4 regions of the Paenarthrobacter sp. GQ52 genome follow, and region 1 is predicted to be linked to each of the others. Evidence: riboswitches for the same ligand, from Rfam matches in the RefSeq annotation. Region 1 holds a riboswitch; each other region holds the start of a gene.
What was found. A riboswitch is a leader RNA that binds a small molecule or an ion and turns the genes downstream of it on or off. The one in region 1 is predicted to bind S-adenosylmethionine.
Positions count from the first base shown of each region.

Region 2: linked by a shared signal. The riboswitch ahead of metX (homoserine O-acetyltransferase MetX) and the one ahead of AC6CH8_RS06275 (aminotransferase class V-fold PLP-dependent enzyme) in region 1 are both predicted to bind S-adenosylmethionine.
Region 3: linked by a shared signal. The riboswitch ahead of AC6CH8_RS00810 (hypothetical protein) and the one ahead of AC6CH8_RS06275 (aminotransferase class V-fold PLP-dependent enzyme) in region 1 are both predicted to bind S-adenosylmethionine.
Region 4: linked by a shared signal. The riboswitch ahead of AC6CH8_RS17575 (DUF1737 domain-containing protein) and the one ahead of AC6CH8_RS06275 (aminotransferase class V-fold PLP-dependent enzyme) in region 1 are both predicted to bind S-adenosylmethionine.

Region 1 is NZ_JCAXEJ010000003.1:161,487-169,045, reverse strand. Features, by position in the region: gene AC6CH8_RS06290 (DHA2 family efflux MFS transporter permease subunit) at 51-1,505, shown strand; gene AC6CH8_RS06285 (metal-dependent transcriptional regulator) at 1,555-2,268, opposite strand; gene AC6CH8_RS06280 (class I SAM-dependent methyltransferase) at 2,278-3,102, opposite strand; gene AC6CH8_RS06275 (aminotransferase class V-fold PLP-dependent enzyme) at 3,179-4,588, opposite strand; SAM riboswitch class IV at 4,621-4,734, opposite strand; gene hisN (histidinol-phosphatase) at 4,915-5,727, opposite strand; gene rsgA (ribosome small subunit-dependent GTPase A) at 5,784-6,899, opposite strand; gene aroA (3-phosphoshikimate 1-carboxyvinyltransferase) at 6,902-7,559, opposite strand, start outside.
Region 2 is NZ_JCAXEJ010000001.1:620,432-627,990, forward strand. Features, by position in the region: gene AC6CH8_RS02690 (DeoR/GlpR family DNA-binding transcription regulator) at 1-439, shown strand, start outside; gene AC6CH8_RS02695 (histidine phosphatase family protein) at 464-1,144, opposite strand; gene AC6CH8_RS02700 (CPBP family intramembrane glutamic endopeptidase) at 1,168-1,941, shown strand; gene AC6CH8_RS02705 (VOC family protein) at 2,081-2,719, opposite strand; gene AC6CH8_RS02710 (bifunctional o-acetylhomoserine/o-acetylserine sulfhydrylase) at 2,923-4,263, shown strand; SAM riboswitch class IV at 4,426-4,542, shown strand; gene metX (homoserine O-acetyltransferase MetX) at 4,558-5,679, shown strand; gene AC6CH8_RS02720 (hypothetical protein) at 5,682-6,131, opposite strand; gene AC6CH8_RS02725 (winged helix DNA-binding domain-containing protein) at 6,194-7,372, opposite strand; gene AC6CH8_RS02730 (SGNH/GDSL hydrolase family protein) at 7,374-7,559, opposite strand, start outside.
Region 3 is NZ_JCAXEJ010000001.1:170,335-177,893, forward strand. Features, by position in the region: gene AC6CH8_RS00785 (LOG family protein) at 1-871, shown strand, start outside; gene AC6CH8_RS00790 (matrixin family metalloprotease) at 876-1,877, opposite strand; gene AC6CH8_RS00795 (matrixin family metalloprotease) at 1,930-2,766, opposite strand; gene AC6CH8_RS00800 (VIT1/CCC1 transporter family protein) at 2,909-4,075, opposite strand; gene AC6CH8_RS00805 (hypothetical protein) at 4,331-4,522, shown strand; gene AC6CH8_RS00810 (hypothetical protein) at 4,547-4,846, opposite strand; SAM riboswitch class IV at 4,863-4,982, opposite strand; gene AC6CH8_RS00815 (sodium:solute symporter family protein) at 5,458-6,975, opposite strand; gene AC6CH8_RS00820 (helix-turn-helix domain-containing protein) at 7,243-7,559, shown strand, end outside.
Region 4 is NZ_JCAXEJ010000016.1:27,460-35,018, reverse strand. Features, by position in the region: gene AC6CH8_RS17600 (UDP-N-acetylglucosamine 1-carboxyvinyltransferase) at 1-1,288, shown strand, start outside; gene AC6CH8_RS17595 (glutamate--cysteine ligase 2) at 1,445-2,641, shown strand; gene AC6CH8_RS17590 (hypothetical protein) at 2,628-3,248, opposite strand; gene AC6CH8_RS17585 (O-succinylhomoserine sulfhydrylase) at 3,259-4,467, opposite strand; gene AC6CH8_RS17580 (rhodanese-like domain-containing protein) at 4,468-4,878, opposite strand; gene AC6CH8_RS17575 (DUF1737 domain-containing protein) at 4,875-5,141, opposite strand; SAM riboswitch class IV at 5,155-5,266, opposite strand; gene AC6CH8_RS17570 (SulP family inorganic anion transporter) at 5,350-7,053, opposite strand; gene AC6CH8_RS17565 (NtaA/DmoA family FMN-dependent monooxygenase) at 7,207-7,559, shown strand, end outside.

The sequences.
Region 1 (7,559 bases):
CACGTCTGCTAATCACTATTCAACGATACGGGACTTCCCGGGCGTAGGCTGTGCACATGACTGACGCTGCGGTCCTTCCGCCGAGCACACCTCTCCAGAAACGCGTGCTGGTGGTGGCAATTGTGGCGTCGTTCATCGCTATCCTCGATGGATTTGTGGTGAATCTCGCGTTGCCAGCCATTGGAAGGGAACTGGGTGGCGGCCTGGTCATCCAACAGTGGGTGGTGGACGCTTACCTGCTCTCACTGGGGGCCTTGATCCTGGTTGCCGGTTCACTATCTGACCATTTCGGCAGGGCAAGAATTCTTGAATGGGGGCTGGCCGGTTTTGCCGTGACCTCGGTGATGTGCGGGCTCGCGTGGACGGGCGAAGTGTTGGTAGTCTCCCGGGCACTGCAAGGGATAGCCGGCGCCCTCCTTGTTCCGAGTTCGCTCGCCATGATCATCTCGTCGTTCACCGGCCCGGCGCAGTCAAAAGCCATCGGGCAGTGGTCGGGTTGGACGAGCGCTGCGGCTATTGTGGGTCCGCTGATCGGCGGCATCGCTGTCGACCTGCTCTCATGGCGGGTGATCTTTTTCATCAATGTCATCCCTGCTGTTGCCATCTGGCCGATGCTTGCAAGCCTGCGGTCGTCGGATGCGGCGAGGGACAAGAGCAAAAGCATCGACTACCTGGGAGCTTTCCTGGCCATGGTTGGCTTGGGCGGGCCAGTGTATGCCTTCATCGAACAGGGGAGGATGGGGTGGGGGAGCGCCCAGGTATGGGTCCCACTGGTGGTGGGTGTGGTTGCGATGGTGCTGTTCCTCATCCACGAGGCCCGGACTGCTGAGCCCATGTTGCCGTTGCGACTCTTCAGTATCCGAAATTTTGCCTGGGGTAATCTCGCCACTCTGGCCATCTATGCCGCGATCTCCCTGGGTTTCTTCGTGTTGGGCATTTACCTGCAGCAGGTAGGCGGCATGGGCGCCACCGTGGCGGGCCTGGCGCTGCTTCCCGGCACAGTCATCCTGATGCTGGGTGCGTCCTACTTTGGTGGTCTCGCCGGAAAATACGGCCCCAGATGGTTCATGACGGTAGGCCCTCTACTGTGCGGTGCGGGCTTCCTGATGTCATTGACTGTCCAAGAGCCGCTCAACTACTGGACGCAGGTGTTGCCGGGGCAGATTGTCTTTGGCCTTGGCCTGGCGACGTTGGTTGCGCCCCTCACGGCTGCCATTCTAGGCGCTGTTCCCTCGGAGGAGGCCGGGATCGGTTCAGCCGTGAACAACGCGGTTGCCCGTATTGCGGGTCTGATCTCCATCGCCTTCGCTGGGGTGATTGTGGGGCCGGCCTTCACCCGGGACGGACTGTACAACGCTTTGCTGGTGACCGCGGGCCTGTTCCTGTTCGGGGCGCTGGCCTCCGCCGTCGGAATCCGGAATCCTGTGCAGGAAGCTCCGGCGGCCGCCGTCAGCGAACCTCATACCGCGTCCGACGACGGCGGTGCGAGCGGGCAGCCAAGCTGACCTAAGGCGCGCCTGGGCTCAATGGGGCCTGGGCTTGTCAGGATCGGGCTTACCGGGCTGGAAGGATGCAGCCTTCGTGCGTCTCCGCGCTTTGAACCCAGAGAGCTGAAGTGACCTCGTCCGCGAGGTCGAACTCGCGGCCTTTTGCGCCGCTGCCGATGCGCACCACCAAAGCTCCGCCGAAGGGTTTGCGGCCCACCACTTCAACGGGCGCGTCCAAGGAAATCTCTTCAGAGGCAAGGTATCGCAAGAGGTCCGGATTCTCATCGCTGATTCGCGTGATCCTGCCTGAGTGGCCCTGATCCAGTTCAATCATTCGGTAAGCGTGCGGCAAGTCGACCGAACCATCTGCCGAGGGAATCGGGTCTCCATGTGGGTCCCGGACAGGATGTCCAAGCTTGGCCGACATCCGCTCAATGAACGTATCGGACACAGCGTGTTCCAACATTTCGGCTTCGTCGTGGACCTCGTCCCAGCTGTAGCCGAGTTCATCCACCAAGTACGTCTCAATCAGCCGGTGCCGGCGCACCATGGACAGCGCGAGCCGCATTCCCTGAGTGGTCAGCCTGATGGCGCTGTAAGGCTGGTGATCGACCAGGCCTTGGTCCTTGAGCTTGCGCACCATCTCAGACACCGAGGAGTTAGCCACTCCCAGGCGCTGGGCAAGTTGGGACGACGTAATTGGTTTGTCCTGCCACTCCGTGTAGGAGTAGATGACCTTGACGTAGTCCTCGATCGAGGATGAGGGCGTACTGGTCTTCACACCCCAAGCCTACCGTGGCGTTGTACCTTGAACCTTGACTGCCCGCCAGGTCTGCGTCATGTAGGGCAACCCGATGGTTTCACCAGGGACATGGCCGAGGTGGTCGTAGAGGTACCACTCCAGGTTGCCCATGACCTTCGCACGGGTGGCGTCGTTGGCGCGGAGGTAGTAGCTGCGCGACTTGGTCAGTTCCATGATGTCCTCCGGCGTCAGGGCATCCTCCCACCGGGTCAGATGACTTTCCAAACCTTCAAACTCCGGGCCGATGACTGGCCGGAATCCGGGCTTGTGGACATCGCCTGCATGCATGATGCGTGAAAGGCGGTGAACCCACGGGATTGAAGTGTCCAGTTGATTCCAGATCAGTCCCAAGATCCCATGAGGCCGCAGGATCCGGGCGATCTCCGTGCTCGCTGCGAGGGGCTCGCACCAGTGCCAGGCCTGGGCAACGCTGACGACGTCGAATGCTGAGTCCGTCAGTCCAGTTGCCTCGGCCGTTCCCTCCAGCGCACTGACGTGGGGGTAGGCTTTTCGCAATTGCTCCAACATGTCCGTGGAAGGATCGACCGCGGTAACCGCCAAGCCGCGTTCTACGAGGAGTGCCGTGAACTTTCCTGTGCCGGCTCCGAGGTCCGCCGCTGACCTTGCCCCCGGAGGAACCAGCCAGTCCACGGAATCGGCGGGGTAGCCGGGTCGCACGCGGTCATAGTGTTCGCCGCCGTCCTGGAAGCTCTGACCGAGTTCATGCCGGCGGGAAGCATGCAGCCTTGGACCACGCGGCCCGGCTGGTCCGGGAGTACGTGGCTGTCCGCTGGAGGCAGCCGGTGAACGCAGGGCCACGAAAGCTCCTTCACAGGGTCGCTAAAAGTACCCTATGAATTTACCGCAGTGTTCCTGGTCCGCAGTGTTCCTAGTCAACAGTGCAGGGAGCTGCGCCCGCAGTGCCGGGAGTGTTCGGGGCCCATTCGGGGTAGCTGCGATGGTCATTTGCAGGAACCCAACGGCCCTCGTCCACCACGTAGTCCCATCCCAGTCCGTCGCGCTTGAGTCCTTCGATGCCTGCGAGCAGCCTGGTGGCGTCCTCCAACCGGGAGCCGACGCCGAAGCTGGCGCGCAGGGATCCGGAGGGGAGCCCGAGGCGTTTGAGGAGCGGGTGGGCGCAGAACCGGCCATCACGGAGGCCAACCCCGTGCTCGGCCGCCAGGTAAGCCGCAACCAGCCCGGCGTCGAATCCTTCTACGGAGAAGTTGACCACACCGATGGTGTCCAGGGAGTCAGCGAAGATCTTGTGGACGGTCACGCCATCGATGGCCTCCAGGCCCTGCACCAGGTACGAGCGGATGGCGGACTCGTGGGCATGCCACGCGTCCTGATCGAGCCCTGCGAGGACTTGGGTGGCGCGGGCAAGTGTCGCGGCGCCCAGCACGTTGGGGGAGCCGCCCTCGTGGCGCGCCGGGCCCGCGGCCCAGCTCACTGAGTCCAGGCGCGCTTCACGTACCGCGCCGCCTCCGGCCAGGTGCGGTATGCCGGCGTCGAGCCAGTCCGGACGACCCACCACGACACCCGCGCCGAAGGGGGCATAAAGCTTGTGTCCGGAGAAGACGATGTAGTCGACGTCCGCCTCGGTGATGTTGATCCGGCGATGAGGTGCGAGCTGCGCAGCGTCCACCACGATCCTTGCGCCGTGTTCGTGGGCAAGCGAAGCAAGGCGGGCGATGGGAAGAATTTCCCCCGTCACGTTCGAGGCGCCGGTAACAGCCAGCAGGCTGACCCCGCCCTGGGCAAGTTCGGCCTCGAGCTTGTCCACCGTTTCGGCCAGGGTTGGTGCCGCGACGACGCTGCGGTGGGGGACTCCCTGCCACGGAAGCAAGTTGGCGTGGTGCTCGATGTCCAAGTACAGGACCTCGCCCGCAAATTGGCCATCCACCTGCGGGAGGCATCCGGCCAGGAGGTTCAACGAGTCAGTGGTGTTCCGTGTGAAGATCACTGAGTCATCGGCACGCCCGCCGACGAAATCACGGACGATGTTCCGCGAGTTCTCGTACACCGACGTGCTGATTTGGGAGGCGTACCCGGCGCCCCGGTGAACGCTGGCGTAGTAGGGCAGGACCTCGTTGAGGTAGGCCGAAACGATGGTCAGGGCCGGGGCCGATGCGCCGTAGTCCAAGTTTGCGTAGCGGACGTGGCCACCCTGAATCAGGGGAGCCTGAAGCTCAGCGCCAGTGACCGCGGCAAGCGGACGCAGAGCGGTTATCGTCTCCGCTGTGGATTCTTCAACAAAGGACGGAATGGTGGTGGAGTTGAACGTGACAGTGCTCATGGAACCTCACTCAAGAGGGACCCCCATAGGGGGATCCGCGCTTGCCGCATCCGTTCCGGACCGGCCGGGTCGTCACCCGGGGCACCCCACCGCGAATGGAGGGTTGCCGGCCAGCAAACCGGGGTTTAGCGCTGGCACTCGTGACCTGTAAAAAAGGCTAAGGCACGTCCGGGGAGGCTTCCAAAGCCGCTTCCTTTTGTTAAGCCCTTTGTTACGTCGAATGCGAAATCCCTTCTTCGCCGAATAAAAAACGGCGGAGACCCCCTGCGGGGGCCATCCGCCGTCGAAAATTCCGCCTGCCGCTGGGTGGCCAGGCGTGGATAAGTTTAGAGAAGGTCGTCCAATCCGGGGTTGAGGCGCTTGAGGACCTCGGAGTGCAGGATCGAGTTGGTGGCCAGGGCGTTACCGCCAAACGGACCGTCTTCGCCTTCCAAGGATGTGAAACGGCCGCCTGCCTCGGTGACGATCGGGACGAGTGCTGCCATGTCGTAGAGGTTCAGTTCAGGCTCGCAAGCGATATCCACTGCCCCCTCGGCCACGAGGCAATACGACCAGAAATCACCATAGGCGCGTGTCCGCCAGATGTCTTCCGTCAGCCCCAGGAATTCATCCAGGTTGCCGCGTTCCTTCCACCCCGAAAGGCTGGAATATGACATGGAGGCGTCAGCCAGGCGGGAAACGTTGGACACCTTGAGCCGCGTTGCCGAGGCCAGGGAGCGGCCCATGTAGGCGCCCATGTCCTTCGCAGCCCACCATCGCTTGCCCAGCGCAGGCGCACTGACTACGCCCACCACAGGTTCCCCCTCATCCACGAGGGCGATCAACGTTGCCCACACCGGGACACCACGGACAAAGTTCTTGGTCCCGTCGATGGGGTCTATGATCCAGCGACGTGAACCGTGACCGCTGCTGCCGAACTCCTCGCCCAGGACCGCGTCCCGCGGACGGGAGCGGGACAGTTGACCGCGGATTGCTTCCTCTGCGGCCTTGTCAGCGTCAGTGACAGGTGTGAGGTCGGGCTTGGTTTCGATCTGCAGGTCCAGTGCCTTGAAGCGATCCATGGTCTGGGCGTCGACTGAATCGGCGAGGACGTGGGCCAGGCGCAGGTCATCGTTGTAGGTGGAAACGGGATGGGTCATGCCACCAAACTATCCTGAATCGTTCGCTGCATTGGGGACGTGAAGCAGACAACGAATCAGTTGACGGTGCCCAGTTCCTTGGTCTCTTTCGCTTCGAGCCTTGGGTCTGCACCCAGCAAGCGGCGCAAGGAGGCCAACCGGGCCACTCCCGATGGCCCGGCATGGCCATCGTTCACCCATGCATCCAGCCCGCAATTGGTGGCTGTGGCACCGTGCTTGCAGCCGCGGTCGCAGGTCTCGGTGCCGGGCTCAAGGTCCGGGAACGAGTGCAGTATCCGGTCCGGATCCACATGCGCCAAGCCGAAGGAGCGGATTCCGGGAGTATCGATGATCCAGCTGCCGGACGGTGCATCGTCCAGCTTCAACGCCAAAGCCGAGGATGATGTGTGCCTGCCACGGCCCGTAACCGCGTTGACGCCTCCAGTGGCGCGCTCTGCGCCTGTCAGCGCGTTGACCATGGTGGATTTGCCAACGCCGGAGTGACCGAGCATGACGGTGACTTTTCCACCCAAGTGCGAGCGGAGTTGGGATACGGCGACCTTGTCCAGCCGGGCTGATAGTCCGTCATCGGAACGGGCATCGATGCCGCCGGCCTCGGAGTCAGCGGTCCGGCTGATGATTACGGGAAAATCCAAGCTCAGGTAATTGGCCAGGAGTTCCGCCGGGTCCTTCACATCCGCCTTGGTGATGAGCAGCAACGGCTCGATGCCGGCGTCGTACGCTGCGACCAAGGCGCGATCAATGAATCCGGTGCGTGGCTCCGGGTTGGCCGCCGCAACAACCACCACGAGCTGATCGGCGTTGGCCACGACCACCCGTTCGATGGGGTCCGTATCGTCGGCACTCCGGCGAAGGAGGGTCTTCCGCTCTTCCACCCGGACCAGGCGCGCCAAGGTATCGGGAGACCCGGAGACGTCACCCACCAATGCGACGAAGTCGCCGGGGACAACGGGGTTGCGTCGCAGTTCGCGGGCGCGGGCTGCGATAACGATCCGTTCGTCGGCGGAATCTTCGCCAACAATTGCCCTGTACCGTCCGCGGTCCACGGTGATGATCCTGCCTATTACGGCGTCATCGTGGCTGGGGCGATCCTTGGTGCGTGGCCTGGATCCTTTTTTGCTGGGACGGATCCGGACGTCGGATTCGTCCCAGGAGCGTGCGTCACGGCCCATGGTTAGTTGCTGGCCTCATCAAGATCGGTGTTGGCATCAGTTGGCTGCAGCATTGCTTCCCACATCTTTGGAAAATCCGGCATGGTCTTCGATGTCGTGGCGATGTCCTCAACCTGTACGCCTTCGACGGCGAGCCCCAGGATGGCCCCGGCAGTGGCCATGCGGTGGTCTGCGTAGCTGTGGACCACGCCGCTGTGAAGGGCCGACGGGCGGATAACCAGGCCATCGGCGGTCTCTTCCGCGTCGCCCCCGAGGCCGTTGATTTCGGCAACCAGCGCGGCGAGCCGGTCCGTTTCGTGTCCGCGGAGGTGGGCAATACCGGTCAGCCGGGAGGGGCCGCTGGCCAATGCGCACAGGGCGGCCACAGTGGGTGCCAATTCGCTTGTTTCGTCGAAGTCGGCACCCTTGATTTCTGCCCCGCCGGTCACCGTCAGTGTCCCGTTTTCGAAAGTTACTTCTGCTCCCATGGTGGTCAGGATGGTGCGCCACTGGTCGCCCACTTGTGTGGTCCCGGCCGGCCAATTGGGGATGCGGACGGTGCCGCGTGTGGCCAGCGCAGCGGCGAGGAAAGGTCCTGCATTTGAGAGGTCCTGTTCGATCCGCTGGTCAAAAGCGCGGATGGGTCCCGGAGAGACCCGCCAGTGGTTGGGCACGGAATCG
Region 2 (7,559 bases), on a different contig from region 1:
GCCGTCCCACACGCCCACGCTGACGGTGGTGACCAACGCGATCAACATCGCCTCGCAGCTTGCGGTCCGGCCGAACATCAAGATCATGGTCACCGGTGGCATCCTCAACCCGCGATCCTATGAGCTGGTGGGTCCCTACACAGACGTCATCATGCAAAAAGTCGCCCTCGATATTGCGTTCATCGGCGTCAACGGCGTCGACCCGGACCTCGGGCCCACCATCACCGACGAAGGCGAAGCCATGGTCAACACGGTGATGGCACGCCGGGCCACCGAGTCCTATGTGGTTGCCGACTCTTCCAAAGTGGGCCGCCGCTCCTTTGCCGCCATGGCAGGCTACGACTTCAGGCACCTCATCACGGACTCCGGCATCAGCGCCGAACATAAAGCTGCGTTCGAGGCCAAGGGCACCGAAGTCATCGTCGCACCCGCCGGCTGACACCCGCCGGCTGAGCTGGAAAGGCTAGAAGCGCATCCTCGGTGCGTGCAGCACTGAGTCGTCTACCTCCCGGGGCACCCACTGGCTGAACGGTATATCCAGGCTGTACTGGTCGTCGTCGTTCTTGATCAGGGTCCGAAGCTCGGCGTTGTCCGGGTTGTTGAGCGACTCGAAGTACTCCACCGTCCAGTGGAACCATCGCATGCAGAAAAGGCGCATGGTCAGCCCGTGCGTGACCAGGAGCGTGTTTGGTGCGTAAGTAGGCTTCTGCCAGTGCCGGTACAGCGTCTCCATGAAGGATGACACCCGATCATAAACGTCCGAACCGGACTCGCCCTCGCGGAACCGATAGAAGAAATGGCCGTAGAGGTTGCGCAGTTCCTTTTGGTCCTCGATCTCCCCGGCGATCTGGAAGTTGGCCCAGTCCTGCTCGCGAAGCCGGGGTTCCTCAATCACCCGCTCGATCAGGGGATCGAGGTTCATGGCTTCGAGGGTCTGGTACGCGCGCAAGTAGGGGGAGACGTAGACGCAGACCTGTTCTCCATCGAGCTTGCGGCGCAGGTCCTCCCCGGCAATCCGTGCCTCCTCCACTCCGCGCTCCGTCAGCGGGATCCGGTAGTCCGGCACACGGTTGTAGATGGACGTGTCGGCATTCGCGGCAGACTGGCCATGCCGGATCATGAAGATTCTCTCAGGGGCACCCATCCCACCAAGCATAGGGTGGGTATATGTTCCTTGCTTCCCGTCGCCGGCTGCGCGCCGAAGTACTTATTGTCCTGGGCCTGTCCTTGGGCCAATCAGCCGTCTACTCCGTAGTTCAGCTGCTGGACAAGATGACGAGGGCACCTTTGGCGGATGCCACGTCAACGCTGAACAGGTCCCAAAGCACGCGTGAGTACTTCGACCTCACCTACCAGTTGCTGGACATCGTGTTCGCTCTGGTGCCCGTGGCCTTGGTGTTCTACTTCCTGTCCACCCATGCACCTGGCGGCCGGGAAGGTGGGGGCGGCTCGGCGTTCGCCCGGCTTGGCTTCAATTTTGCCCGGCCCGGCAAGGACCTTCTCCAAGGTGTTGGCCTGGCCGCTGCGATCGGCATCCCCTCGCTCGGCCTGTATGCGGCCGGTCGTGCGCTGGGAATCACCACTGCAATTGTGCCCAGCGGCCTTGACGCTTACTGGTGGACAGTGCCGGTGCTGGTCCTTTCGGCCGTGCGCCATGCGATCGTGGAAGAAGTGATCGTGGTGGGGTACCTCATGGACCGCTTCGGCAAATTCGGGTGGAGCGTGCCGGTGGCCATTGTGATCAGTGCCGTCCTGCGGGGAAGCTACCACCTTTACCAAGGCTTTGGGCCGTTCATAGGGAACGTGGTCATGGGCCTGCTGTTCGCGTGGATCTACACCAAGACCAAGCGGGTAATGCCCTTGGTGATTGCCCACGCACTGCTGGACATCGTGGCGTTCGTTGGATTCAGCCTGTTCGGCAAGGCAATGGGACTGGGGTAGTGGTCCGTTAAAAGTATCCGGCCGCCATCGGTGGGTGACGTCATTGGCACCCGCTGATGGCGGCCGAAGCTTAGCCCGGACATGATTGACTCCGGACATGGATGACCGGGGCCGGGACCAGCCCGGATGGATGGATCGGTCAGATGGTGACGGCTCCGGAGGCGGTTTCGAAAGTTACAGCGAGGATGCCTGGAGTGCCGTGCGGTGCCATCCACTGGACGGCGACATCCTCAAGCGGCTTCTCCACTGGTTCGCCCAACCATTCGGTGACGCGTTCAGCCGAGCCCGCAATGGTGAGGCTGGACATCTTGACGTCGCTCTCGTAGATCCTGGACGGGTGCAGCGAGGGGTCGCCCTCCCACTTGAGCAGGTAGGGCACTTGGGGATCCGCGATCAGGCCGAGGATGCCAATCTGCTGCCACACCAGTTCGCGTCCGTCGGGGAACTTGCGGTTGCCCGGAACAGCCGAGCGGCCAAGGCGGTCTTCGAACGGTGCAAGGTCGTCAACGGCGACGCACCAGCCCATCCATCCACCACCGGCAGCCGAGCGGGCACGGACGGCCTGGCCAAAGGGTGCTTTGTCGGAAGCGGGGTGGTCCAGGACCTCCACCACTTCCAGGTACTTGTTATCCGCAAGGGGAATGATCATGTTCCGGGTACCGAAGCGCGGGTGCACTCCGCCCCGGACAGCGTCCACTCCCAGTGCCGCGGAAATTCGTTCGGTAGTGGCCAAAAGGCCATCTCGTTCACAGGCGTAAGAGACGTGATCCATGCGCATGGCTTCATCTTGGCACTTTGTGATCGGGGTCTCAGCTAAGTCAAGCCTAACTAAGGTGGGATGTGTATAGCCGGTGGTAAGGGGCGTCATGGAGGGACGCGGGAAGACCGAAAGATCCCCCAGGCGTCACAAAGCTGCCTTCGCCTCCGGACAGTTCCTAGACTGGCCCCAGCTCGCACCGCTTCACCTTGCCCGCCAAACCCATGCGTCACGAACAGGAGAACTCCATGTCCCAAGGATGGTCTTTCGAAACCCGCCAGATCCACGCCGGTCAAGAGCCCGACGCCGCCACAGGAGCGCGCTCGCTTCCGATCTACCAGACCACGTCCTTCGTGTTCCCCAGTGCCGAGAGCGCCGCCAATCGCTTTGCCCTGGCCGAGCTCGCTCCCATCTACACCCGAATCGGCAACCCGACGCAGGATGCAGTGGAGCAGCGGGTTGCGAGCCTTGAGGGTGGCCTGGGTGCCCTCTTGCTCAGCTCCGGACAGGCTGCGGAGACGTTCGCCATCCTGAATATCGCCGAGGCGGGCGACCACATCGTAGCGAGCCCCAGCCTGTATGGCGGCACATACAACCTGCTGGCGCACACGCTGAAGAAGTTCGGCATTTCGGTCACGTTCGTCGAGGACCCGGACAATCTGGACCAGTGGCGTGACGCCGTACGGCCGAACACCAAGCTGTTCTTCGGCGAGGTCGTCTCCAACCCGCGCCAGGATGTCCTTGACATCGAGGGCATCGCCCGCACCGCACACGCGGCCGGCGTTCCCCTTATTGTGGACAACACCCTGTCCACGCCTTACCTCATCCGTCCCATCGAGTGGGGAGCGGACATCGTGGTCCATTCCGCGACCAAGTACCTGGGTGGTCACGGTTCGGCAATCGCCGGTGTGATTGTGGACTCCGGCAACTTCGACTTCGGCAAGGACCCGGACCGCTTCCCTGGCTTCAATACCCCGGACCCCAGCTACAACGGTCTGGTCTACGCCCGGGACCTCGGCAAGGACGGTGCACTGGGCGCGAACCTCTCCTACATCCTCAAGGCCCGAGTCCAGTTGCTTCGCGATCTCGGCTCTGCCGTGTCCCCGTTCAACGCCTTCCTCATTGCCCAGGGCCTGGAGACCTTGAGCCTGCGCGTGGAACGCCATGTTGCCAACGCCACCAAGGTGGCCGAATGGCTTGAAAACCACGACGACGTCGAATCGGTCGCCTATGCGGGCCTGCCGTCCAGCCCGTGGTACGACCGCGGCCGGAAGTACGGACCCAAGGGCACGGGCGCCATCGTTGCCTTCAACATCAAGGGCGGCGTCGAAGCCGGCAAGCGCTTCGTGGACGGCCTGGAGTTGCACTCGCACGTTGCCAACATCGGTGATGTCCGCTCGCTGGTCATCCACCCGGCGTCGACTACACACAGCCAATTGACGGTGGAGCAGCAGGTCGCCGCCGGCGTCAACCCCGGCCTCGTGCGCTTGTCCGTGGGCATCGAGCACGTTGATGACATCATCGCCGACCTCGAAGCGGGCTTCCGGGCCGCCAAGGGCGCCTAACGCCGCGGCTTAGAGTCTCAGTCCGGCTGCCGCCCGCGTCGACGATTATTCGCCGGGCGGCAGTTCCGGGTGCTCGTTCGTGAACGAAGACGCCCTAAACCGTCACACTGTTGTCACATTCTTCGCCAGAACCACCCTGCATTTCCTAGACTCTTGGTATTAGGTCATGAGTGCCAGCACACAGCCCCGGCTTGCTGGCCGGCAACCCTCCTACGCGGTGGGGTGCCCCGGGTGAAGACCTGGCCTGTTCGCACGCAAGGCGACGGGCAAGCGCGAGGTTAAGGTGTCAAAGGAATGACCATTACTGCTACAGCCCTTCCCAAATCCGGAGAAGAAGACGGAACCGTCAAGTACGCCGGCATCGGGCCGTTGGAACTTGAGGCCGGCGGATTCCTCCCCGATGTCGTCCTCGCTTATGAGACCTGGGGGCAGCTGAATGCCGAGGCCTCCAATGCCGTCCTCATCCAGCATGCGCTCACGGGCAGCACTCACGTAGCCCGTGGAGCCACCGACGAGGAAGGTTGGTGGGAGCAGCTCGTTGGGCCGGGTGCCACCATCGACACCAACAAGTTTTTTGTCATTTCCATCAACATCGTGGGCGGTTGTTATGGCAGCACCGGCCCATCGTCAGAAGCACCGGACGGACGTCCTTGGGGCTCACGTTTCCCGTTGGTCACGCTGCGCGACAGCACGGAGGCTGAGGCGCGCCTCGCCGATGCCTTGGGAATCGATGCCTGGCACGCCGTGTTGGGCGGTTCCATGGGCGGCGCCAGGGCCCTTGAATGGGCTGTTACGTTCCCCGACAGGGTCAAACGCTGCGCCGTAATTTCGGTGGGCGCCTACAGTACGGCCGAGCAGATTGCCTTTGCTCAAGCCCAAACCTTGGCCATCAGGCAGGACCCGAACTTCAAAAACGGTGACTATTACGGCGGCACTGCACCCGAACATGGCTTGGCACTGGCCCGACGCATCGCCCACATCACTTACCGCTCAGCCTTGGAGTTGGATTTCCGCTTCGGCAGGGAAGCCCAGCACCAGGAGGCACCACTCGCTGCCGCGGTGTTGGGGGAGCGTGGCCGCTACCAGGTGGAAAGCTATTTGGACCACCAGGGAACGAAGCTGGTCCGCCGTTTTGATGCCAACAGCTACATCGCCATCACCGAAGCCCTGATGTCCCACGACGTCGCCAGGGGCCGCGGTCCGCTGGAACAGGCGTTGTCGCGCGCTACGGCTGAGTTCTTCGTGGCGGCGGTGGACAGCGACAGGCTCTACTTCCCGGCACAGTCGCGGGAACTTGCCGCGGCGCTACCTGGGGATGTGCCGGTCCACCTCATTGAGGCTCCGATTGGTCACGATGGCTTCCTCACTGAGATCGGCCAGCTCTCGGCACAACTCCGCGAATCATTCTTCGCCTAGCCCTAGCCGTTCATGATTTCGCCGCGCTGCTTCATGTAATCCTCCATGGCGATCTCGCCGTTGCTGAACTTCGTGTCCAGCTCCGCCAACTTGCGGGCGCGGAATCCCTGCGGCTCCGAAGCGCCCGCTGAGGGGAACGGTGCCGGGGATGAAGGGTTCGACGGCGGCCCGGCCTGCGGTGTCGAATCCGCGGGGCGGATGACGGTCGGCTCGGAAGGGTACCCGGGGTAATTCTGACCTGGGTAACCCTGCGTCGGGTATCCCTGACCTGGATAATTCTGCTGCGGGTAATTCTGTGGCGGATACCCTGGTCCGGGCAGATTCTGCTGAGGGTAGCCGGGGTCGCGGAAGTTATTGTCCTGGATCCGACGCGCCCGGGAGCGGTTGTACATGCGGATCCCGAGTGGAATCAGCCAAGAGCAGACGATGATCCAGAAGATCAGATTGTTCACAGTGCAGGCCTCCTAGGTCTCATCCCAGCTTAGTCCTGGCCGGCAAAACCACGGCTGCTGCTTCAGGCCAGCTTGGTCTGCATGCCCAGGAACCGGCCGTAGCGATCCACCTCCGACTGCAGGGCCTCCTGCTCTTTTGCGGTGGTGGGCCGGTTCATTCGGACGTCCACTTCGCAGGTTCTGCCGGAGAAGCCATGGCGCCACCATCCGGCCAATCTGCCGTCCAGCAGGACCACGTGCATGGGTCCGTTGTCCTCGGGGAAGAAGGGCGCCGTGCCACCAAGGAAGTGCCGGGACTGTGAGTAGCCCATCACGTATTCGTCGTAGCACTGGATGAGGTCGACGCGGGGAAGCCCGGGATCCTCGGCGGGCGAAGGATCGTCGCCACCCGCGAGAGCGTCCGCTTCCTCGGAGGCCAGATAAAAGTCGAAACCATCACACTGCGCCGCCCCCAAGCTTCCGCGGGACATGTCACCCGCCACCTCGATTCCCCGCTTTACGTCTTTTATGGTCAACCCGGACCACGCCGCACAGTCCTTGACCGTGGCGGGCCCCCGGCTGGTGAAGTATCGGAGTGCCAACCGTCCAAGAGCCTGTTCGCGGCCTTCGGCGGTCAGAGGCTTAAGAGCCGAACCGGGTACCCGTTCGTCGAACAGGGCATACGTTTGTTTCAGGGCGCCGCCTGCAGAACGGACGAGTGAGCCGCTGACCAGGACACCGCTGATTTCCGCGTGCATGAGGTGGTAGATGAAGCCCAGACCCTTGCTGGGAAATCCGGACTGTCCCAGGACTTCGGCCAGTTCCTCGCGCGTCTTGTGCGCTCCATCGGCCACAGCGGCGGCGAGGATTCGGCCGCTCTTGGCAGCAGAGTCCTCATCGATTCCTGTTTGCCGGTACATGCCTTTGTTGCCTTGGTGGAGGCGATCTGCGGACAACGCCATCAACCAGCCAAGATCGTCCCGATGCACAAAATGCCACGTAGGCCGGAGAATATGCGTCCGCAGGATGGTTCCATCGGCTACCGCCTGCTCAACGCTTAAGGCAGTGACCATCGATGAAGCGCTGGTGGAGCTTCTCTGTGCGAGAGTCCACCTCGCATAGGGGAACTCCTGCGATTGGACGGCCAGAAGGTTGCGGACCACGTCCCCGGGACTTCCGGCGTAGGGAGCCCGCAACTGCTGCCGCCGCAACCGAATCCTCCGAATAGCCTCCGCATGCAGGGAGCCGGCACCCGACGTCACGTCAGCGGCGTGGCAGCAAGGTGCCGGTGGAACCGAAGACGGGTCCCGGCGTCGGACGCTTTGGCGTGATTCCGTCGCCGGAGGACTGATGCCGAAGGCGCCGGATCACCCATGGGACAAAGAATTCACGTGCCCAGACAAGGTCGGAAGACCGGGCCTGACGCCACGTGCGCGGCGGAAGGGGCTT
Region 3 (7,559 bases), on a different contig from region 1:
CTTCAACCCGTACCGAAGCAGCGTTTACACGGCCAGTGAACTGTACGAGGACATCGCCTCCACGGAGTACGAATCCACCCTCGATGCCCGCGTCTACCAGTGGAGCATCCTGCCCGGGCAGCGGGGCAGCCTGGACGCCACCCTCGCCGCAGCCCTGCACGATCACGCAATCGGCGATGCCTTGGACGAGCTGCTGGACCATGGCGCGCTCTCCGGGAGAAAGATGGTTGGCGTCATGGGCGGACACGCCGCGCAACGGGGCACCAATGCATTCGCCGACGCCGCGCGGCTGGGACGGCTACTGGCCCAAGCAGGCTTTACGGTAGCCACGGGCGGAGGCCCCGGCGCCATGGAAGCAGCCAACCTTGGTGCCTACTTGAGCGGACTGCCCGACGCCGACTCCACGGCTGCGCTTGAGTCGCTCGCCGCTGTGCCGGGGTTCCGGCCCTCCGTGACGGCTTGGGCGCGGCAAGCAGCCGCCGTCGTCGAACGTTATCCCGCCGGCACCCCGACGCTCGGTATCCCAACATGGTTCTACGGTCATGAGCCGCCGAATTTGTTCGCCACCCACATCGCCAAATACTTCGCCAACGCCGTCCGGGAAGCGATCTTGCTGGAGCTCTGCAATGGAGGGATCGTGTTCCTCCCGGGCGCGGCAGGGACGGTGCAGGAGATCTTCCAGGACGCGTGCGAGAACTACTACGGAGCCCCCGAGACCATCACGCCCATGGTGCTGGTGGGCCCCGAACACTGGGAAAAGACCTTTCCCGCCTGGCCCATGTTGCGCAGCCTCGCGGCCGGAAAGCCCATGGAGGACAGGATTTTCCTGGTGGACACGGTGGAGGACGCGCTCGCAGTGGTTGCCGGGTAGGCCCTCAGAAGTCTTTGCTGCAGGGACCCGTGCCCAGCTGGGCCAAACCAGTCCGGTCGCCCGCAGCGTAACCGCGTACCCAGGAGGCTTGGTCGAACATGAGCTGCCGGGGATCATCCACGTGATCCAAGCCGAGGAGGTGTCCCAGCTCATGCATGATGACTGCTACGCCGATCTCTTCTCCGCTGGGAGCGTCCACGATGTCCGCGAATTGTGGGGCATCCAGGGACACCGTGCCCGTGACGTAGGCCTTAAAGCCGTTGCTGAGGCCAATGGAGGAGCTTCCGCCAAGGCCCACGGTCTGCCCGCTCAGGCGTGGCACCTGCTCCGGCGTGCTCCACGCAATGAGCACGGGAGCCCAGCGGTCTCCGTACCTTTCGGGCTGGTACCCGGACCTGTTGGGGGAAGGAACCTCGGAACTGGGGCCGTCGTAGATGAACTTCAAACCTGTGGCTTCGCCGGCCTGGCGCACGGCTTCTTCCACCAGCGGCTGCCAGGAGGGCGGTGCGAGGTCCGAGTTGATCACATAGTGGATGGGCCGGCACGGCGAGTACGCCAGCGGAGTTCCGTCTTCCTTGACGGCCAGGAACTTGTACGAGGAACTGGGGCGGTTCAGAGGTGCCGGCGTTCCAAGCGGTGCGTCGGCTTCCTCAAGCCCCGGAACCGGCTCCTGGCGCTGGCCGAAAGGTGCCAGCCCGGGGCGGGGCGCCTGGCTCTGCGTGGCGGACGATCCGTAAAGGAGCTGCTGGAGTTCGCCGCTGAAGTAGGCTCCCGCGCACACCAAGCCGAGCACGCTGAAGAGGAACAGGATGGCCGCGATGCTGCTGTGCTTGATCGGCGGCCTGACCGGTGGAGGCTCCGGTGAGCGTGGGGCACGCGGAAGGTAATTCGGACGAGGGGGATCGGGGTCCGGCCACTTGGGCGACCCATAAGGTTCCATGGAACCCCCTGACGTGGCGGCTGCGACGGGAAGTGGGGCGCCGCCGTCGGCCGTATTCGTCAGCATAAGTCCCACTCCACCGGGAGTCCATGCCGGGAATGCTTGAAGCGTGAAAGAGTCAGATGTCCTTGCGGCAGGGTGCCGAGGCGAGAAGATGAAGGCCATTCAGGTCGCCCGCCGCGAGGCCGTCGGGGGCGCCGATTTCCGGGTACATGAGTTGGATCGGGTCATCCACGTGGTCAAGGCCCATGACATGGCCCAGTTCGTGTTGCATGACTGCCAGGACGTAGTCGGCCCCGCCGGGACTCGCGAGTAGTTCCGTTACCTGTGGGGTGTCCAGCTCCAGGCTCCCGGTGATGTAGCTTTTGGGTCCCTTGTTGAGGGAGTACATGGTGCTGCCTCCCGTGCCGATGACGTTGTCTGCCAGCGCAGGGGCTTCCACCGGTGTGGTCCAGGAAATCAGCAGGGGAGCCCACCGGTCGCCGTATTTGGACGGCTGGTAGGGCTCGCGTCGGTCCACCGGCAACTCGTCAGTGGTGCCATCGTTGATGAACTGGATGCCGGACGCCGCAGAAATATTTGCCAAGGCGGCGGTCAGGAGGGCGTCTGAGCCAATGGGTGCGGACGCATCGTTGACAACGTAATGGAGCGGACGGCAAGGCGAGTAACCTACCGGGGTGCCGTCGTCGTTCGTGGCCAGGAACTTGTACGAATCGTTGGTGGTGCCGGGCGCTGAAGGCGAGGCCAGTGGGGCGTCCGCCTCCTCAAGTCCGGGCGGCGGCGCGTCGAGGGGGCGCGCCGGTTCGGCTCCACCCGGCTGGTCCTCTGTGGTTCCCGGCACGCTCACGCCCGGGAACAGCGCGGTGATGCGAGGGTCGCCCTGCAGGAATCCACTGACCAGAACGGCGACGACGGCGGCAATGACGGCCATGAGGACGCCGCGGAGAACACGCAAGGCTGTTCCAGTGCGTCGGTGCTTCGGCACGCGCGTTGCTTCCCGCTCCGGGTCCACGGTTCTCCATTCCTGATGCCCTGGTCACGCGGGGCAGCGCGGAGGACGAACCAACATTACGGTCTCCGGACCGAGCCGTCCAAACTTAGACGATCGCTGCTCCGAACGCCAAGCCCAGACCATACGTGGCCGCCGCCGCACCCAGGCCGATGGCAAGCTGCCGGAGTCCGCGGCTCAGCGGCGAGGTTCCGGACAACAAGCCGACGACGGCGCCGGTAGCCAGGAGCGCGATACCCACCAGAACGCCGGCAACCAGCAAGGCGGCGATGCCCGTCATGCCGAAAATGAACGGCAGGATGGGCACAATGGCGCCCGAAGCGAAGAAGCAGAAGCTGGACATCGCTGCACCCCACGCCGAACCGACGGATTCATGATCGTCAGTGGGTGGCTTCTCCGGCTGCAAGGAAAGGCTGGGATCGCAGTCGCAGCTGAACAATCCCATGCGCTCGGCAGCACGATGCTCCGCGGCTTCACGCGTCATGCCACGGGCCAAGTACACCAGGACCAACTCGTTGTGCTCGATGTCCAAGGACGGTGCCGCGGTCAGAGTGGCCTGCGTGGGCAGGGTTGCGTTAAGGAGCTCCCGCTGCGAGCGGACCGAGACGTATTCGCCCGCACCCATGGAGAGGGCCCCGGCGAGGAGACCCGCGACGCCACTCATGAGCACCACGGGGCTGGGCACGCCGGTTGCGGCCATGCCCATGACCAGGGAAAGGTTGCTGACCAGGCCGTCGTTGGCGCCGAAAACGGCCGCGCGGAAGGTTCCGGAGAGCCGGTTGCGTCCGCGTGTGGCCAAGCCGCGGACTACTTCTTCGTGGATTTGTTCATCGGCCACCATGGCAGGCGTCGCGGCAGGTTCGGTGCCGTACGGGGAACGGCCTTCGGCGCGCTGTGCCAGAGCGAGGACGAACACTGAACCGAAGTTGCGGGCCAGGAAGCCCAGGAACTGGCTGCGGGTGGAAGCTGCCTTGGGCATACCGGCATGCTCGCCAAGGAGCTTGAGCCAGTGGGCTTCGTGCCTGCCTTCGGCTTCGGCCAGGGCGAGCAGGATTTGGCGTTCTTCGCCGTGACGTCGCTGGGCCAGTTCGCGGTAGACGGCGGCCTCGGCACGCTCATCGGCGAGGTACTGCCGCCACCGGCGAATGTCCGCGTGCGAGGGCGGCGCGGGTTGCGTGCTGGCGTTTTCGGCGGTTGCTGATTCGGGGGTGGGGTCCGGAGCGGAGCTCGACGAACTGTGGGATTCCTGGTGCATCTGCACTTTGTCTCCTGTGCTGGTTGGGGTAGTTGCGGCCCCATTGCACGCCCCACACTACCGCTTATCCGCGCGGATTTTTGGCTGGTATTCCTTAACTGGAATGTTCGGTGCACCGTAATTTCCTTGACCCTCGACGGTGCCGGTGCTCAGATGGAAGGACAGGGGCGGGGCCCTTCCGCCACTGGATTCCTGCATTCGGGTCAACGGGCTGAACCGCCCACCAGAACAGGCCCACGAGACGGAGGTTGCACCATGAACACCACCGAATCACACGCCAACTACCCGGAACGGACAACCATTGAGTCCGACCCGGCCTACGACTACGCCGAAGACCAGGAAGTGGACGAACCCTGGGTAGGGGAAGTGGACGCCCCCGAGGACGACGAACGCGTTGTCCCCATAGATGAAACCGAAGAGTTCCGCGAAGAAGACGAGGAAGCTTAGGCCTGGTCCCTGTGCCCTAGAGCCCTAGTGCCCTAGTGTGAAGTGACGTTGGACGCCCGCCCGTTTTCCGACGGCCGCAACAGTCACCGTTAGTGTCGTGGACGACTCACACCAGTGCGTCGGCCGGACGGCCTGGGCCAACGCCTGCGCGATGAGCTGCGGTTGGGCATGTCTGAACTGCTCGGTTCCAGCCTTGGCAGTGATGGTCACCGTGCCCAGGAAGAGGTCGACGGCGGGGATCACCGCGACCGTGGGGGTGGCCGTTCCGGCCGGGGTACTGGGTGCTGTTGTGTTTACCGGGGTGGTATCGCCTTGGTACGGCAAGGGACTGCTCCTTGGGGGAGTGCTCTTGCCCGCTCGGTTGTCTCTGGTCCGGGACGGGCCGCTTCCTCATCCGAACCACCCGTGAACATGGGGTTGGTGTGTGGCCAGTCGGAGCTTGGCACCACATCTCTTGAAGCTGGGACCACCCTACCGCATTGGTGTTCGGCCACCCGTTGTGGGGTGGGGGTGTCTTGTGGGGCCTGCTTTGCGCGCTTTGGGGTGGTTTTGGCGTGTAGAGCGGGCCTTGCAACGGGTGGGGGTGTGTTGTGGGGCCCGGTTGTGTTGTGGGGCCTGCTTTGCGCGCTTTGGGGTGGTTTTGGCGTGTAGAGCGGGCCTTCCAAGGGGTGGGGTGTGTTGTGGGGCCTGCTTGTGTTGTGGGGCCTGGTTTGCGCTCTTTGGGGTGGTTTTGGGGTGTAGATCGGGCCTTCCAAGGGGTGGGGGTGTCTTGTGGGGCCTGCTTTGCGCGCTTTGGGGTGGTTTTGGCGTGTAGAGCGGGCCTTCCAACGCATGCTTCCCGGGCATAGCGCAACGGCGGCGCCGCCCCGAAAAGGGGAGGCGCCGCCGTCGAACTTTACTTGTTTCCCGAACCTTGCCTGGTTCTTTGTGCCCGCCTAGGAAGCGGGGGTAGTGAGCTCTTCCTCGGCCACGCGGGTACCGGCAACGCGATCCGTCCAGGCCTTCATGACTGCCGGATCCGTGGGCTTGCTGGCAAGTGAGACCACTATGTACACCAAAGCCGAGGCGATCAAACCGAAGTAGATGGGCTCGTTGGCGTAGATGCCATCGAGGGGAACTTCGGCGTTGATCTCAAGGACGATCATGGTTCCGAGGGTTACCACCGAACCGGCCGCCATGGACCATGCTGCGGCGATGCCCGTTCCACGCTTCCACACCAAGCCGCCAATGATGGCCACGAGGAGGCCGCCAACCAGGATGTCGTAGGCAATGGTTAGTGCGGCCACCACATCCTTGGTGGAGATGGCGATGATGATTGCAACGATCCCCAGGCCGAGTACCCAGTAACGGTTGGCCTTGACGTCGTGCTCAGGGTTATCGGAGTCGGAGGTGTCCACCTTCTTGCCAAACCAGCTGGCAACGAAAGGCATTACGTCTGCGCGGGCAACGGTTGCAGCAGCAATCAGTGCGCCTGACGCCGTGGACATCATTGCGGCCACAGCTGCAGCAAGAACCAAGCCGCCGATGCCAATGGGCAGGAGTCGGGTAGCGACCTCTGCGTAGACGTCGTCCTTGGCGGCGATTTCGATGCCGGAGAGGGCGACGCTGGCAGCCATGCCGATCAGGGCACCCGCGAAGCCGTAGAGGATGCAGTAGACGCCGGCGGTAGCGCCGCCCCAGCGGGCAACTGTGGGGTTCTTGGCGGTGAACACGCGCTGCCAGATGTCCTGACCGATGAGGAGGCCAAGGGTGTACACGACGAAATAGGTGATGATCGTCTGGAGGCCGATGCCGCCGATGTCGAAGAAGCTCTCATCGACGCGGGCTCGGATGCCGTCGAGGCCACCCGCGGCGTTCAGGGCGAAGGGGAGCATGAGGAAGAAGATTCCCACGGTCTTGATGACGAACTGGACCTGGTCGGCCAAGGTGATGGACCACATGCCGCCAATGGTGGAGTAGACCAGCACGATCGCGCCGCCGATGGCGATCGCGAGCCAACGCTCCCAGCCGAAGAGGACCACGAAGATGGTGGCGTAGGCACCGGTGGACGTGGCACACAGCATCAGCGTGTAGGCCAACATGACGATGCCCGAGGTCTGGGTTGCCGTGCTGCCATAGCGGAGGGTCAGCATCTGCGAGACCGTGTAGATCTTGAGCTTTTGGATGGTTCCGGCGAAGAGCAGGCTGAGCAGTAGCACGCCTGAACCGATGGCCACAACCAGCCACATGCCGGAGATACCGAACTTGTAACCGAGGCCGACGCCGCCCACGGTGGATGCGCCACCGAGGACCACTGCGGCCATGGTGCCGGTGTAAAGGAAGGGTCCCAGGCGGCGGCCGGCCACCAGGAAGTCGCTGTTGTTCTTGGTGCGGGACTTGCCCCACCAGCCGAATGCCAGCATGGCGAGCAGGTACACCACCACGATTGCGATGTTTATAGCCGAAGATTCCATGAACGGTCCTTGGAGCTGATGCACGGAGGTTGGGGTTTTCGACGATACTCCTGCGAAGCGTCGAAGTCTCTGTGCTGACGATTGGAGATTGGGGGATGTGTTGTGTGCCTCACAGACAACACTTGTTGCCTATGAGGATATGTTGTGATGGGAGTAACAGTCAAGATCCTTTGGTCATGCTTTCGCGTATTCTGGCGCTCTTGTCCTGTCTCCCGGCTACTATTGCTCCAATGACAGGGCCACATGACAGGCCTGAAAGGTTCGTGAATGAAGGCTCTACCCGTTGAACCGAGCAATGTTCCCGTTGCCATCGGTTCCAGAATCCGCGCAGCCCGGCAAGCGCAGCGGCTCACCATCGAGCAAGTGGCGGATGCTACCGGCCTGACCAAAGGCTTCCTCAGCCGTGTGGAGCGGGACCTGACATCGCCGTCGGTCGCCTCGCTGGTCACTCTTTGCCAAGTGCTGTCCGTATCCGTGGGGGACCTGTTCGCAGCTCCGGAGACACACCTGACCAAGCGCGACGACGGCCCCCGCATCTCCCTGGGTGGCCAGGGCATCGTGGAGCGTTTGTTGACCGCCCGCTC
Region 4 (7,559 bases), on a different contig from region 1:
TGGCAGGACCCTATCCGGCGAAGTGGACGTCAACAGCAGTAAGAATGCCGGTGTCGCCCTCTTGTGTGCCAGCCTGATCAACCGCGGAACCACCACTCTGCGCCGGCTGGCACGGATTGAGGAAGTCAACAGGATCGTCGAGGTATTGACGTCCATCGGTGTGGAATGCACGTGGCTCAACGGAAGCGACCTCCGTCTCCGCCGCCCCGAGGTCCTGGATCTTGAATCCATGGACGTTGACGCAGCCCGACGCACACGCAGCGTCATCATGCTGCTCGGTCCGCTTCTGGACGAAACCAGCGAATACCTGCTGCCCTACGCCGGTGGCTGCGATTTGGGTACGCGCACTGTGGAACCGCACATGCAGGCGCTTCGCCAGTTCGGCCTCGAGGTGGAAGCGAAGTCCGGTTTCTACTCCGTGACCGCACCTCCCGGTGACGAACTCCACCGTTCCTTCGTTCTGACCGAACGCGGCGACACCGTGACGGAGAATGCCATCATGGCGGCCGCCCACCGTGAGGGCACCACCATCATTCGGAACGCCAGCCCCAATTACATGGTGCAGGACCTCTGCTTCTATTTGCAGGGCCTGGGCGTGGACATCGACGGCGTCGGAACCACCACACTGAAGATCACCGGACGCTCAGCCATTGATGTAGACATTGAGTACTTCCCGTCTGAAGACCCCATCGAGGCAATGAGCCTCATCACCGCAGGCATCGTGACCAACTCCGAGGTCACCATCCGACGGGTTCCCATCGAGTTCATGGAAATCGAGCTTGCCACCCTGGAGCAGATGGGCCAGAACCTCGAAATCTCCGGCGAGTACATGGCTCGCAACGGGCGTACCCGGCTGGTGGACGTGACTACCAAGCCCTCGGAGCTCCGCGCGCCGCAGGACAAGATCCACCCGATGCCGTTCCCGGGCCTGAACATCGACAACCTGCCGTTCTTTGCGGTGATTGCAGGCAATGCCGAGGGGCAGACCATGATCCACGACTGGGTCTACGAGAACCGTGCAATCTACTTGACGGAGCTCAACAAGCTGGGCGCCCAAGTGCAGCTTTTGGATCCGCACCGGATCTACGTCAATGGGCCTACCAAGTGGCGTGCCGCTGAAATCGGCTGCCCGCCGGCCCTGCGACCTGCGGCCTGCCTCCTTCTGGCAATGTTGGCGGCCCGGGGAACCTCCGAGCTTCGCAACATTTACGTGATCGAGCGCGGCTATGAGGACCTCGCCGAGCGCCTGAACACGATCGGTGCGAAGATCGAGTACTTCCAGGACTAGGGCCTGCTGGCCGGCCGCGCACCCTTTCTTCCTTTTCGGCGCGCCCGTTCCCGCCATATGCTCCAAGTAACTCTGGTGCGAATGGCGGGAACGGGTGCGAAAAGTCCCGGAAGCACAAGCCCTGTCCTCACCAGCCCTCCTGACGCAGAATGGAGCATGCGCACTTTCGGGGTTGAGGAAGAGCTGCTCATCGTCGATCCTGTGACGGGCGAGCCCCTGGCCCTCGCGGACGCACTCCTTGCGGGCCACGCTGAACCCCGCACTGCCACGGGCCTCAGCCACGAGCTCAAACTGGAGCAGATCGAGACACAGACCCGCCCATGCCATAGTTACGGCGAGCTCCTGCAACAGATCCGCCGTGGCCGGGCCATGGCCAACGAGGCCGCACGGCAGCATGGAGCGCGGGTTGCCGCAATCGCCACGTCTCCCTTGGCCTCGAATACTCACACCACTCCGGACCCCCGGTATGCCGCGATGCTGGATCGCTTCGGCATCATTGCCACGGAGCAGCTGACGTGCGGATTCCACGTGCACACATCAGTGGAGTCGCCCGAGGAAGGCGTGGTGGTACTGGACCACATCCGGGACAAACTGGCCGTCCTGACAGCCCTAACCGCCAACTCGCCTTACTGGCGGGGGCTTCCCACTGGTTTCGACAGCTACCGCACACAGGCTTGGAATCGCTGGCCGACGTCCGGCCCTTCCTCCGTCTTTGGCTCCCTTACTGCTTATCGACGCATCGTGAAGCGCCTCCTGGAAACGGGCGTGATCATGGATGAAGGCATGATCTACTTTGACGCCCGCATCTCCAGGAACCACCCCACTGTTGAGGTCCGCGTGGCCGACGTCTGCCTCCGCGCTGAGGACGCGGCCCTCATGGCGGTGCTGGTGCGGGCTTTGGTGGAGACGGCCTCCTTGGAAATGCTCGACGGCGTGGAACCCACCGCGGTGCCCACGGCACTCCTGCGGATGGCGAGTTGGCAGGCCAGCAATTCGGGTCTGCGCGGAGATCTCCTGGACTTCGGTGACTTCCTACCTCAGCCAGCGGCGGACGTCGTGTGGGCATTGGTTGATTACCTGAGCCCGGTCCTGGACGACCAAAACGAGTTGGAACTCGTCAAAGCCGGGATTTCGGACTTACTGGCGCGGGGCAATGGTGCCCACGAACAACTGGAAGCCGCCGAACGCTACAACAAAAGGCAGCGCGAAGGGCAAACCCAGACGGGAAGTCCGCCCACCAACGAAGCCCTGGCCGCCGTCGTCGCACATGCTGCGAAGGTGACGGTGCGCGGCACTGCCGCCGATGCCCATAAGGAACCCTCGCCCATGCTGACCCGGGTCAGGCGGCCCTAGGCTTGTCGGCTGCCGGCTCTTCCCAGGCCATCAGGTAGGCGCCGACGGTCCCCTCCACGAGGTAGAAAAAGAGCGGTGGGATGTCCTTCTTGGCCAGAAGGACGGCTCCGTAGATGGGTGCGGCGGCCGCAGCCGTGACCCCGATCCACCGTTTGGCAGGTAAAGAAAGAAGGCTCCCGCCGAGCGCAGCCAACGCCACAACATGCAGCCCGGAATACAACAGGAACGGAGCGCTGGAACCGCGGCGGTAGGCGAACCCTTCAATGTCGGAAGCCCGCCGGGCAACGCTGGAGACGAAGAACGGTGCACCGGCCAGCAGCGCGGCCGCAGCGGCGTAGGCCCACTTCTTCGCCCTCGTGCGCGGAGCTCCCATAGCTGGAATGGCACGGGCGAACGCCGCGAATCCTATGGGCACTGCGACGGTCCCGGCCGCGGTAATGTGCTGACCTGTGATCCAGCCGCGCTGGCCGGCTTGCAGCATGCGGAGGCGTTCGGCGTCATCGGGGGTGATGTAGACACGTGAGACCGGCGAAATCCCGACGAACCACACCGCCGTGCCGGCAACGATCACGGATCCGGCACGGCGATAGGGATGGTTCCCGCTCATGGCAGCAAGGTTAGACCTGTTTGAGTGCCTTCTCCAGATCCAGGATGAGGTCGTCCACGTCTTCAAGCCCGACAGACAGGCGAACCACACCATCGGAGAGCCCGATGGCCGCACGGCCCTCAGGCCCCATGGCCCGGTGGGTGGTGGTTGCCGGGTGCGTGATGAGGGACTTGGAATCGCCAAGGTTGTTGGAGATATCGATGACACGGAGGCCATCGAGCAAGGCAAACGCAGCGTCTTTGGCTGTACGCCCGGCCGAAGGAAGCAGCTCGACCGTCAGCACAGTACCGCCGGCCTTCATCTGCTTCGCAGCGAGCTCGTACTGAGGGTGGGACTTCAACAGCGGGTACTTGACCCAGCTGATGGCGGGTTGCTGCTCGAGCCACTCTGCGATCTTCAGAGCAGAAGCCGAGCTGTGATTCACTCGCAGTCCCATAGTCTCCAAGCCCTTGGTCAGCACCCAGGCATTGAACGCCGAAAGCGACGGGCCAGTGTGCCGCATGAGCTGCTTGACCGGACCATCGATGAATTCCTTGGTGCCTAGGATCGCGCCGCCAAGGACTCGTCCCTGGCCATCAATGTGCTTGGTCCCGGAGTACACGATCACGTCTGCACCCAGCTCACCACAGCGTTGCAGCAGGGGAGTGGCAAAGACATTGTCGACGACGACAGTCGCCCCGGCGGCATGGGCCAGTTCGCTGACGGCAGCGATATCGACGATCTCCTGCATGGGGTTGGACGGTGACTCGAAGAACACCGCAGTGGTGGGCTCGGACAGGGCTTCGCGCCACTGCTCAAGGTCGGGTCCGTCAACAAAGACCGTCTCCACGCCCCACCGGGGAAGGATCTCGTTGAGGATCACGAAGCAGGAGCCGAACAGCGAGCGGGCAGCAACCACACGGTCACCGGCAGCCAGCAAGGCACCCAGGGCGGTGAAGACTGCAGACATGCCGGACGCCGTCGCGAAGCACGCCTCGGTTCCTTCGAGCAGCCGCAGCCGCTCCTGGAACGTGGCCACGGACGGGTTGCCGTAACGGGAGTAGACGAATCGTTCGTCCTCGCCGGTGAAGGCACGTTCGGCGGCGGCAGCGGATTCGTAGACGAAACCGGAGTTCAGGAAAACGGGTTCGGACGTTTCCTGGAAATTGGTGCGGTCAAGGCCACCGCGGACGGCCTGGGTGTCAGGGCTCCAGCCGGCGGCGTCGGGATTAAAAGTCACTTACTCGGTCCCCAGATTCGTCGGCAGGCCACGGTTCTTCCAACCATTGACGGTGCGCTCACCGTAGCGGTCCGGTTCGCCTTCGAAGCCCTCCAGGACGTTGTAGGCAGTGAAGCCGGCCTGGGTTGCGGCGATGGCCGCCGAGATGGAGCGTTGCCCGGAACGGCATAGGAAAACGAGCTCAACGCCGTCGTCCTCGGGAGCCTGTTGCTGAAGGTCTTCAATAAAGCGGGAGTTCGGAATTCCGCCGGCCAAGTTCCACTGGATGAACAGGGGGTCGTTCTCGGTAGCTTTGGTGTCAGGGATTCCAATGTGGGCCCATTCGCCCTCGGTCCGGACGTCAACCAGGATGGCACCGTCTTGAAGTTTGGCCCACGCGTCGTGCGGGGTCAGGTCACCTGCGTAGCTCATGCGTGGCCCTCGAACGCTTCTTCGTCGTCGTAGTTCTCCAACTGGTCAACGGCATTGGCCACTGCGGCATCCGCTGTGGCGATCGCGGTCGGCAGGACAACGGCTTGGGCAACGATGACGTCCGTGCCGTTGAACGTAGCTGCCGGGCTCCCGTGGAGGACGTAACCTTCGGCGAGGGCATTGTGGATGCGCTCGCAGAAGTCGCGGGTGTCCGGGCCTGTCACCAGGCGGTAGGAGAGTTTTTCTTCAGTGGGTTCAGGCATAGCTGGTGCTCCTCAGTCACGCTTGCAGTACGAATTGTCGATACGCCGAGTAGTCACCTGAGGCACCCCGCCGGAGAGAGGGTTGCCGACCAGCAAGTCAGGGCTTTGCGCTGGTACTCATTACTCAAGAAAAACGTAACATCCACGGGCATCCGGCCGCACTTGCGAGTGGTGGGGCGGCCGTCATGTTGCGTAATCGGCGGCCGTTTCACTCTTCGTCCCTGAGCGTGCGGACGGCGGCGCCGACTGTAGGAAAGAAGTGGTCCGGCGTGAAACGGGCTGCCGTTCCGAGGCGGATCAGCTTGTCCTTCACAGGACCTTTGAGTTCGGCGAACACCAGATCCACGCCGTGACGGGCCAACCATTCATCCAGCGTGACGAGGTCGTCCAGGGCCGTGGTGTCGATGCCTGTGATGGGTTCCGCCGCCAGGATGACGTGGGAGATATTATCCGAAGCTTCGTCCAGTTGTTCCCGGACAAAGCTTGCAAGAACCTGCCCGTTGCCGAAGAACAGCGGTGCATCGAAACGGAGGATCAGGAGCCCGGGGATGCGTGCGCCGTTGGGGTGTCGTTCAAGATCGTGGTACCCAGGGAGCCCTTCTTCGGCACCGAGTTCTGTTCGGTATGGATCCCAGGCCCGCCGCACGAAGTCCAAGAGCGCCAATGCTATGGCCACCACGATTCCCTGGAGCACACCCACTGTAAGGACGCCCAGGAATGCAGCCAACATCACCACGGATTCGCTCCGGCTCAGGCTCAACAGGCGCCGGACGCCGGCCGGGTCCGCCAGGGCTATCGCTGCGGCAATCACGACGGCGGCCAAGGTGGCGGACGGAAGGTACTCGGTCACCCCTGGAGCCAGCAGCATGAAAGCAAGCACCAGTACCGAACCCACCACGCCGGTCATCTGGGACTTGGCACCAGCGTCCACAGCCACAGGGGTCCTCGATGTACTGCCGGAGATGGGGAATCCGCCCAGCAGGCCCGTGGCAGCATTGGCTGCCCCAAGTGCTGCCATTTCCCTGTTGCCGGAAACCTTCTTGCCTTCCTTGGCTGCCAATGTTTGGGACAGGACGCCGGTGTCCGCGAAGGCCATGAGGGCGATCCCTGCCGCAGCGGGAAGCAGCGTGAGTGCGTCCGCCCAGCCAATGCCGCCGAGCGCGGGCATCGGGAGGCCCTGCGGCAGGACTCCGGTGACCTTGACGTCGTCGTTGAGGCTCCAAACGGCCGTTGCGACGCACGAGCCGACCACCGCCAGCAGCACACCCGGCACTTTCCACTTCAGCAGCCGGGGAATCCAGATCAGCGCCAGCGAACCCACGCCCAGCAGCAGCGCGGTGATGTTGACCTCGCCGCCCAGCACCCCGGTGGTGACCTTCGCAAGCTTTTGCCAGATGTCGCCGTCGGCCTCTATCCCCAGGAATGCCGGCAGCTGCGAAAGGGCCACCAGCAAAGCGATCCCGTTCAGGTATCCGAGCCTGATGGGTTTGGAGAGCAGTCCTGTGATGGTCCCGAGTTTGAGGGCCGACCCGGCCAGCATGATCACCCCAATTAACACGGCCAGGAGTCCGGCGAGCGCTACCGACTTTTCGCTGCTACCCGCTGCCAGCGGCACGATTGCCGCGGCAATCATGGGGGCGAGGGAAGAATCGGGGCCGAGGACCAGGATGCGGGAAGGCCCGACGATCGCATAAACCAGCAGCGGGACCACAGTGGCATAGAGACCGGTGACCGGTGGAAGGCCGGCCGCCTGCGCATAGGCCATACCGGCGGGTACCAGCAGGGCGAAGAGGGCAGCACCTGCCACGACGTCGTGCCGGAGCCATTCGCGTTTGTAGCCCTTGAGCGCCCAGACGCCCGAAAGCCGGTCCTTGGCGGAAGACTTGGGGGAAGAACGGGCGGGTGAACTCATACAGCGATCATTCCTGACCCATGCTGTTTGCGGAACAAGGCGGTCGTCGTATGTGGAAATCCAAACCTTCATGAGGCCCGCCCAAATGTGACGCCCCGGGAGCATAATTGACGCAGTACGACCCCCTGTAACTTCGCATGAAATCAGGTCGCGGTGAACGGACAGAGCAGTTCTACACTCAAGCCCATGCTGCACTTTGGATGGTTCGTGGGACACGGTTTTGGTGTCCAGGGCTGGGGGACTCCCGGCTACAGCCTGGGCTATGACTGGAAGAAACCCGCCCTGTACCAGGAGGCTGTCCGGGCCTTTGAGCAATCCGGGTTGGACCTGTTCATCATCGAGGATTCCCTCACCGTCCCGGATACTTACGGCGGCACGGCCGAGGTCTCCCTGGCGCACGCGTCGTTCGCTCCGAAGCATGATCCGCTGGCGCTGGTCCCGTACCTTCTCTCGGCCACTGAGCATTTAGGGATCGTCCCGACGGTCAGCGCTTCCTTCTACCCGCC